Regions from separate parts of the Acetobacterium wieringae genome, predicted to be linked through region 1. Evidence: riboswitches for the same ligand, from Rfam matches in the RefSeq annotation. Region 1 holds a riboswitch; each other region holds the start of a gene.
What was found. Region 1 has a riboswitch for cobalamin ahead of nikA (nickel ABC transporter substrate-binding protein). Riboswitches for the same ligand answer to the same signal wherever they lie in the genome.
Positions count from the first base shown of each region.

Region 2: it holds a riboswitch for cobalamin, as region 1 does, so the genes downstream of both, CHL1_RS02150 (ABC transporter substrate-binding protein) here and nikA (nickel ABC transporter substrate-binding protein) in region 1, are expected to answer to the same signal.
Region 3: it holds a riboswitch for cobalamin, as region 1 does, so the genes downstream of both, CHL1_RS00770 (alcohol dehydrogenase catalytic domain-containing protein) here and nikA (nickel ABC transporter substrate-binding protein) in region 1, are expected to answer to the same signal.

Region 1 is NZ_CP097897.1:18,148-21,358, reverse strand. It holds gene opp1B (nickel/cobalt ABC transporter permease) at 1-72, opposite strand, end outside; gene nikA (nickel ABC transporter substrate-binding protein) at 113-1,708, opposite strand; gene CHL1_RS00095 (hypothetical protein) at 1,809-1,964, opposite strand; cobalamin riboswitch at 1,922-2,113, opposite strand; gene CHL1_RS00090 (metal-sensing transcriptional repressor) at 2,303-2,638, opposite strand; gene CHL1_RS00085 (ABC transporter ATP-binding protein) at 2,729-3,211, opposite strand, start outside.
Region 2 is NZ_CP097897.1:450,151-453,361, forward strand. It holds gene CHL1_RS02140 (hypothetical protein) at 1-390, opposite strand, end outside; gene CHL1_RS02145 (sugar phosphate isomerase/epimerase family protein) at 520-1,314, shown strand; cobalamin riboswitch at 1,320-1,512, shown strand; gene CHL1_RS02150 (ABC transporter substrate-binding protein) at 1,620-2,576, shown strand; gene CHL1_RS02155 (FecCD family ABC transporter permease) at 2,671-3,211, shown strand, end outside.
Region 3 is NZ_CP097897.1:152,621-155,831, reverse strand. It holds gene trpD (anthranilate phosphoribosyltransferase) at 1-748, opposite strand, end outside; gene CHL1_RS00770 (alcohol dehydrogenase catalytic domain-containing protein) at 823-1,854, opposite strand; cobalamin riboswitch at 1,971-2,145, opposite strand; gene CHL1_RS00765 (tocopherol cyclase family protein) at 2,233-3,210, opposite strand.

The DNA of each region.
Region 1 (3,211 bases):
AAAGGCAAAAAAGGAGATTCCGATCAAAATCGGAATCATCCACAGGAGCCTTTTGACGAAGTATTGCTTCATGGTCTTACTCCCTTTTGTTTTCGATAATCAAAATTGGTGATTAATTGGAAAAGTACATTTTTTCGAAGGGGATTTCATATTGCGAATCGTTAAAGCTTACCCCTTCAAGTCCCTTGATTCCCACTGCCTTGGTTTTTGAATAGGAAATCGGGACATAGACATACTGATCATTAATATAGGTCAGTACCTCTTTATACATGTCGGCCCGCTTGCTGTCGTCTGATTCGATCATAATCTTCGTGATGGTTTCATCCAGCCACTGCTTTTTTTCCAGACCAACCTGAGCCTGATAATCTCCATGAGCGGGAATTCGCCATGATGAAACATAGGATTGGGGATCATAAGGGGTTCCCCAGGATAGCGAATACTGCAGATCAAAATCCCCGGTTTTCTGACGATCCAGGAAGGCCTGTTTTTCTTCCCCAAGAATATTCATCTTGATGCCTACGGCTGCCAGATCGGCCTGAATGGAGGTGGCAATGGTACCTTCCTGGGCGTTCTTGGAATTATAGGAAAGGGTAATCTCACATTTCTGACCATCCTTTTCCCGAACCCCATCACTTCCTGGTTTCCAACCGGCTTCATCGAGCAGCTGTTGGGCTTTTTCCTGATTATAGGCGATGGTTTTAAAATCGATATCACAGTAGGGAACATCTTTAGACAGTAGCGTATCGGCCTGATCCTCCGAGTTATTTAAAATTCCCTGAATGATGTTTTCCTTGTTTACGGCATATTCAATGGCTTCTCGAACTTTAATATCTTTGGTAATCGGTGAATTACTATTGATAAGAATCGCTCGTGAAGCGACCGGCTCACTTATATAGGTTTTGTAGGCTCCTTCATCTTCCAACTTCTTATAGGAATCTAGATCAACCTGATCACCATCGGCTCCGAAAAGTAAATCGACCTCGCCGTTTTGCAAAGCTAACAGGATCGTCTGGGAATCTGGCATGACCTTCCAGTTAATGGTTTTAATTTTAGTTTTGTCACCCCAATAAGTTTCATTCTGCGTAAAGGTGGCATACTGATTGTCGACATGCTCCGATAAGACCCAGGGGCCGGTCCCGATATAGCCGCTAACCCCTTCTTTGGTGGTGCCATTGACAAAACAGTTGGGCGAAATAAAGCGGAAGGGTCGTGTCAGTCCCAACTCCACCAGGGTTGGATAGTAGGGATGCTTTAAGACCAGTTTGAAGGTGTGGTCATCGACCACCACATTTTCTTTAATCTCATTAACCATGTCCAGCCAGGAATGGCGTTCCGCATTACCAAGAATGGCATCCATGTTCAGCTTGACTGCGGCAGCATTAAACGGCGCACCATCGGTAAAGGTGACCCCTTTTCTTAAATGAAAGGTGTATTCCAGTCCATCTGCTGAAATTTCCCAGCTTTCAGCCAGAGCTGGCTTCACTTCTCCGCCTTCATTCTTGGTCAGGCCTTCAAACACCATGTTCTGGGCTGACATTTCACCCGAGTACAAATGCGGGTTGATATCCCGAATATCCTTGGTGCAGGCATAATTTAACGCTTCTTTAGTCGACACATCACTTTTAGCGGACGCTCCTGAGCAACCGGCAAACATTCCGGCACACAACACGGCAGTCATTACCACCGCTAAACCCTTTTTTAATTTCATTTTCTTTTTCTCCTCAAAAAATACTTATTTATTTGATTTGCTCGGCTTTTACCATTGCACATTCTGGTAAAGAAACCCCGCTCTATCACAATGTAAGACTTCACTGTGGCAATATTGATGCTTTTTTCCATAAAAAAACCTCACCATCTCCAAAAAGATAGCGAGGTCGCAAAAAGCCTGCAAAAAAAAACACCTCCTCTATCGCACGTAGAGTCTGAGTAATTAAAGCAGGCAGGTCTTCTGGCTCAAGCGTCAACATTACCTCCTGCCTTCCCATTTCTGGTGGCATTCCTGGAGGAACTCTTCTTTTACAGCGGCGGGACCGCGGGGGACTTTCACCCCTCTTCCCTTTTCACCGGCCTGTAACCCTTCGTTACTGCCGGCACCTGTTTTATTAATATTTAATTCGTTGTCGGTGTTTTAAAAAACACTAAAAAACAGAAACAATGCCACAATCAGGTGTCTTTCATTGTTTCTGTTTGCCATTTTAACATGCTTAAACCACCTATGCAAGTCTCTTTTGTGGAAATGATATTCTGTTTTGGAATATCGTTCCATGCCAGTCGCGTTTTACCCGGTTTTTAGCCACAGCCATTATTTCATAAAGCGGTCAATTGCTTTTCTGAGTTCTTCCAAAGCCTTTTCGTCGTTATTTTCCACCGCATCAACGATACAATGCTCAATATGATCCTGTAAAATTATTTTACCGACGTTATTAATGGCTGACTTCACCGCCGACAACTGGATCAGCACCTCGGTACAGTCTCTTCCCGATTCGACCATTTTTTTCACCGATTCAAGATGACCCGCAGCCCGGGAAAGGCGATTCAACACGGATTTGGTTTGGGTATGTTCATGATGATGATGGTGATCTCCGCCGTGGCTACTATCATGTCCGGCATCATTCCATTCTTCCTGATGTTTATGCATCTCCGTTCACCTCATTTTCTATATCTGTTTAACCCATTATAACAGATATAGAAAAAGGACACCACCCAAGGGGAGATGCCCTTTCATATTTTACAGAATCGAATCGATCAGTTTTTTTGTATAGGCTTCCCGGGGATTGGCAATCACCTCATCCGGGGTACCGGCTTCCACCACCCGCCCCTGATGCATTACCAGCACCCGGTCGCAGCATTGCTGCACCAGGGCCAGATCATGACAGATCATCAGTTGCGACATCCCCTGATCTTTTCGCAATTGTGTTAGGAGTGCCATAATCTGAGACTGGACGGTTACATCCAGGGCGCTGGTCGCTTCATCACAGATGAGCAGTTGGGGTTGCCGGGCAAGTGCCCGGGCAATTGAGGCCCGCTGACACTCGCCACCGCTGACCTCACTGGGATAACGGCTAACAAATTCCGGGCCAAGGCCGCAGATTTCCAGATAGTCAATGGCTTTATTTTTAGCCTCCCGACGCCCCATACCCTGATTGATCAGCCCTTCCATGACACTTTCCCCCAGCCGAATCCGGGGATTAAAGGAATCCACCGGCATCTG
Region 2 (3,211 bases), 430 kb from region 1:
ATGATAGCGAATCCCCTTCAGATTCTTCAGGGCGTTTTTATAATCCCGGTTATCCCACTGCGGTTTGATCAGCAGAAATTCGCGAAAATCTGGGAGGTGTTGATCTTCCCGGGAAAAGAACTGCATCAGTTCGACACCAGCCTCAGAGAAGAAAACACTGAGCACCATGTTGACTTTTTTGAGCCGTTCTTTTTTGTCTTTATCTTCAATGACCTTATGAAAAATTACCGAAACCAGCAAGACTTCAATCGGTAAAAAGGCAATGTCGCCCAGCAGATACAAAAAGATATGATGGGAATCCTTGAAAATCAAAAAATGCGAATAGTAAAGAATGGCGGATAAGGCGATAAAGCCAATGCCGATCAGAATGCCTTTGTAATATTTTTTCATGAATACGCTCCAATTTTAGTATTAGAGATATTATAGCGCAGTTTTTAAAAGATGACCAGAGTGGCAATTTGAAGGGCATGGGTAAATATCAGCAAAAAAACTAAATTTATTTGAGAATGCGAGGCCATTATGAAGTATAGTATGTTTTCCTGGTTTGGCTATTTTATGAAATTTGAAGACCGCATCAAAATCATTGCCGATGCCGGTTTTGATGAGGTGATGATTTCCTGGGAGGATGAGTTTGAGCCCTGGGCCTTAAAAAAAGAAGAATTCCCGGAGTTGGTTCGAAAAAACGGTTTGGGGATCACCAATATCCATGCCCCCTTTATCGGCTACAGCGACATCTGGACCGCCTCCCGGATGGAGATAAAACCCAAGCTGCAGATGTTCAAAGATTATCTCAAAGATTGCCAGGCTTTTGAAATCCCGGCGATGGTGATGCACACCAATGATCTCGATGAATTTGAGCCGGATCTCGATAAAGGCCTGGCCTTCTTCTCCGAGCTGGCTGATGCCGCCGAAAAATACGATGTCGATCTGGCGGTGGAAAATGTTTCCCGCCAGCATCTGCTTTGTTATCTGCTCGATCAGATTAATGCCCCCCGCTTTGGGATGTGCTATGACAGCTCCCACGATTTTCTGGAAGAACAGAACTGCGGCCGGATTCTAAAAAAGCATAAAGACCGGCTTAAGGCCCTGCACCTGTCCGACAATGATTTTAAGGCTGACCGTCACTGGATTCCCGGCGAAGGCAGCATTCCCTTAGATCAGGTAATGGCCGAAATTCTGACCGTGCCAACGATTACGACCATTTCCTACGAGGTGCTGGCCAATGAAGACTGGCGGGAAAAGGAACCGCTTGATTTTGCCCGGGCGGTGCTTGAGAGTCTGGCCATAAATGATGAAAAACCACCGCAAAAATAATCAATTGAAAAGTTGCCGATTCTATGATACACTGCCACTAATATAAATAAAGAAGTGATGAGGAAAGAGGTGGAAGACCTCTACAGCCCCCGCTACTGTAATTGCCAACGAGATTTTTGTGCCACTGTCTTTAAGGATGGGAAGTGAGAATCAAGAATACGCATAAGTCAGGACACTCATAATCATTGATATTCTTCGGTGGGAAGAACAGGATTAAACCGTTTGTTTAGTATCCAGCCTCCACAGGAAGCTGGATTTATTTTTGCAAAAAAAATGCAAAAAAATAAAGAAAAAGAAGGACGAAAATGAAAAAGAAAAGCATGCGAAATTGGTTGGTGATTCTTGCTGTGATTGCTTTAATGGTATCCTTTACCGGCTGTCAGCCAGGCAAAACGACAGCGGATGAATCAGGCGTCGAAACAAAAAGCGGCTCGACTACTTACCCGGTCACGGTAACCGATAATGCCGGTAATTCAGTGACCATTGAAAAAGAACCCCAGAAGATCGTCTCATTGTCTCCGGCAACAACCGAAATCCTGTTTGCCCTGGATCAGGGGGACAAGGTCGTCGGACGGACCAAATACTGTGATTACCCCGAAGCCGCTTTAGCCGTGACCGATATTGGTAGTTTTAACGCACCAACCCTGGAAAAAATTATTGAGTTGGCACCGGATATTGTGGTGGCCTCGGATTTTGTCTCCGATGATATCAAACAACAGTTGGAAGCCACTGGCGCCAAGGTAATTACCTTTAATGCTGCCAATATTGACGGCGTCCTGGCCAATATTGTTCAGGCTGGCGAGGTCACCAATGCCAACGACAAAGCGACTGAAATAGTTAAAAAAATGCAAGCTGACCGAGAAGCGTTAATCGAAAAGGCGAAGACTGCCAAAACCCAAAAGTCAGTTTTCTTTGATATCGGAAAATTCTATACCGCTGGTCCCGGGTCCACTTTGGATTCGATGCTGACCGATTTGAACGCCGTCAATATTGCCGCTGATGGAGCAGAACAATGGCCGCAGCTCAGCACCGAAGAAATCATTGCTGATAATCCGGATGTTTATATTTCGCTTTATACCAAACCGGAGGATGTTAAAGCCACCGCTGGTTTTGATAAGATCAATGCGATCATTAATGATCAACTGATCTACTTTGAATACCTGACCCCGGAAAGTGATATGATTCAGCGGCCCGGTCCCCGAATTATTGAGGGGATGGCCTTAATTGCCGAAAGCATTTATCCGGAAATATTTACCAAATAAGTTTGTCTGATGGGGCGAAGGCTGTTCGCCCCCTGGTTTTCTTAAGTAGAGAGACTCAGGGGGTGAACAGACAAAACGATTAGTGGGAGAATACATGAAGAATACCGTCAAGAAATATGGCATCATCCTGTCCATTGCCATGTGCATCATCATCATTTACGTCTGTACCTTATTGGGGGTGGCATCGATTTCTTTTTGGGATGCCAATAAAATTCTATTGGATCAGATTTTTCATATCGATCTTGGGATGGAAAATATCAGTGACGGGGCCATTGCGATTATCTGGAATGTCCGTCTGCCCCGGATTATTTTGGCCTTTATTACCGGTGGAGTGCTGGCTATCTGTGGCGCCGCCTACCAGGGCATTTTTAAAAACCCTATGGCCGACCCCTATATTTTAGGAGTGTCCTCCGGGGCGGCGCTGGGGGCGACGATTGGTATTGTCATGAATTTTTCCAGCAGTTTGTTCGGAATGAATGGTACGGCGATTTTAGCCTTTGTTGGTTCCTTTACCACGATTCTGGTGGTTTATAATATTTCCCGGGTTGGGCGCAAGGTACCGGTGGCGACACTGCTGCTCAGCGGGATTGCCATTGGTCAAACCATCAGTGCGATTATGTATCTACTGATGATTT
Region 3 (3,211 bases), 130 kb from region 1:
CAGCAATATGGGTAGTACCGAGGGTTGAAGCCTCATCAATGGCCTGGTCGCCAACCTCGCCAAAAACCACAATGGCCCGTTTATAACCGATCTCCGCCATGATCTGGGGCACAAAATCCAGCATTTCTTTGGAGTAGACCCCTCTGACCCCATATTGCGGCAGCGCCGGGTTTGCCAGCGATGCCGAAATATTCAGCACACTGCCAAATGAAATTTGCGATAAAACCCGCCCCAGAGCTACCGGATGAACCTCCGGGCTTATCCCATTAAAAATACCAATCCCGGCCTTTTCGATGCTTTCTTTAACCAGATCGACATTAGAATCCATATCGATACCCAGGGCTTCCAGCACATCGATGGTACCACAGACCGAGGTCAAGGCCCGGGAACCGTGTTTAGCCATGGGGATTCCGGCAGCAGCGGCAATAATCGATGCCACGGTGCTGATATTAAAGGTTTTAAAACTATCCATCCCGGTGCCGCAGTTATCCACAATCGGAAACTCAGTGACCGGTTCCACCTTAAAGGTATCCACTTCATAAATCGCTTCAAAACTTCCGGCCACTTCTGCCGGGGTTGCCCCTTTCGCACTGAGGGCCGCTAAAAAAGCGCCCTGTTGCATGGCTGTTTGCTTATCACTTAATATTTCCATGAACATTTCTTTGGAATCATCTTTTGACAGGTTTTCCTTATTGATCAGCTGGGTAATCACCTGACCATAATCTTTCATGCTGATTGTTTTTTCCATTTAATTGCTCCTTTAATTTTTCTTTCTTATTTATTAATTCACTACTGCTTCGATCTCACTTTGACAGACGGCCATCACTTCATCACCACAATGGTTGAATAACCATCGCTGTTTCTAATATAGTCCATTCCCCGTTCCAGTTCTTCCAGTTTGACCCGATGAGAAATAAGTGGCCGGACATCAATTTTTCTTGATTCAAGCAGGGTTTTGGCCTTTTGACTATGCTTAACACTGCAGCCATAAGATCCGACTACGGTAATTTCCTTGTAGTGAATCCGGTTGATGTCCAGTTGGAAGTCTTCATTGCGGCTTAGTCCACTGAAATAACCGAACGTTCCCTGTTTTCTGAGGATTTCCAGGGCCAGATCAAAGGCCTCTGGCCCTGGACAGCAGGGGATTACTCCGTCGACTCCATGACCATTGCTGCAACTCTTTAACTGATCGAGCAGATCTGGCTCATCGCCGCTAAAAACGGCATCAAATCCCAAGGCTTTGCCACGGTCACGACGCTCTTCATTGGCTTCGATCAGGATCACATTTTGGATTCCTTCCGCTTTCGCCACAAACAGGTTAAGCAGGCCCAAACGGCCGCCACCGATAATGACCAGCGCCGCTTTCCGGTTCAACTGAAGGCGATCCTGAATGTTGACACAACAGGCCAGTGGTTCAATAAACGATATTTCTTCATAAGCCAGATCATCATTCCGAATCAGATTGACAATCTTGGATTTGATCGCCTGCTTATCAATTTTGATCACTTCCTGAAAACCACCATCAAAATTAAAGCCCATAATCTTAATCTGATCACAAAGATTATCCTGACCACTTTTACAATAGTCGCAAACCCCACAGGAAATCCCCGGATGAATAGACACCCGTTGACCTACCGGATAACCATTTACATTTTTGCCTCTGGCAATGATCTCGCCGGCAATTTCATGTCCCAATACCCGAGGGTAAACCAGATCCCTTTGCCCCATGGTGGCACATTTTAAATCAGTTCGGCATATATTGCAGGCTCTGACCTTAACAAGCATCTCGCCATCACCACAGACAGGCATGTCCTTATCTTTTATCACCAATTCTCCCGGTTTTTCCAATACCACTGCTTTCAATTCGTCCCTCGCTTATTTTTTATTCTCTGGTCACTGTTTACAAAGCCTTTAAATCCTTTTTAAACAAAAAAAAGCTACGCCAACAAAGCGTAGACTTTCCACATCTCTCATCATCTAATTCTCCGGCAGGTCTTCTGACTCATGATCCTCATCGCTGTCGCCTTCCCATTTTTTAACAGTGGCATCCAGACAGCAATTCCCAATTTACAGCGGCGGGCCCGTATAAGCTTCTCACTTATTTTCCTATTCTCCCCGAGGGGCACCTGAAAATGATTATTTAATTTGGCTTATTATATCATACTTGCAATCCCCAATAAAACACCTTTTTGGCAACTTCAATAAATGATTCTGCCTGACAATGGGTTTTATTTATTCGGATTCTTGCTTCACTGCAACCCCTTCCTCCAGACAAATCTCCATCCCCGCTTCGCTACTGATGCTCTCAAAGATGATATTGCCCTGATTGTTTGTTAAACGCAGCCAAACCTTAGCCGTGATACTCTCGACAATCTCGCGATCCATCAGTCCGTCCACCGGCGCCCGCAGCCGTCCGCCACTGGCCATCTGTGCTTTAAAAGCGAGGGCCCCATTCGGACCTTCAAGTTCCCCAGCGCAGGTTCCCTTTGTGGTATCAACTTCCCATTTCTCCAACCGGGAAAAATTATAAGTCGCAAAACGGCGGGTAATCCCGCTAAAATCAGTGAAGTAAGCAAAGAAACCGGGAAATTCCATCCCTAAAAAAGGAATATTCGCCCGTGAAAAGACAAATGAAGCATCGCCAGCCTCAAAATGGCTGGCCTGTAACCAGAGATAGGTCTTAGGAAAGGATCGGCCATAGTCTTTTTCAATGTAACCGACTCCGCCATTAAAATCCATCAACTCCCCATCCAGATCAATCTCACCCTTTATTTCATGATACAAATGAATAATAGCGTGGTAGCATTCCATAAAGGGCACTAGTCCAAAAGGCCCCATGATCCCCGGGTGCTTTAAACCCTTGGGAAAGGGATGGCTATTGTGAAAGGTCAACCGCCCTTTGATACTGCCTTCCGCCGTATCGACATTCAGCGATAGGCCCTGGGCGTTAAAACTATTATTCTCAATCTCCACATCAAACCGATCCGTTCTGGCATTGAACTCGGGATAGGGAAAATGATGATACCAGGTTTTTCCGGTGACAGCATTGATGACCTGGATAAAAGCCTGCCGGTTCCCCTGAGGATCGATGGCCATTCCCGGAATAATGGCAATGGCATGTTTGCGATCGGCGCTGATGCATTTAAAATACCAGCCTTCAAAATAGCGGCGTTTTTTGTTTTTTCCCTGAAAATAAGCCTGCTTAATCATC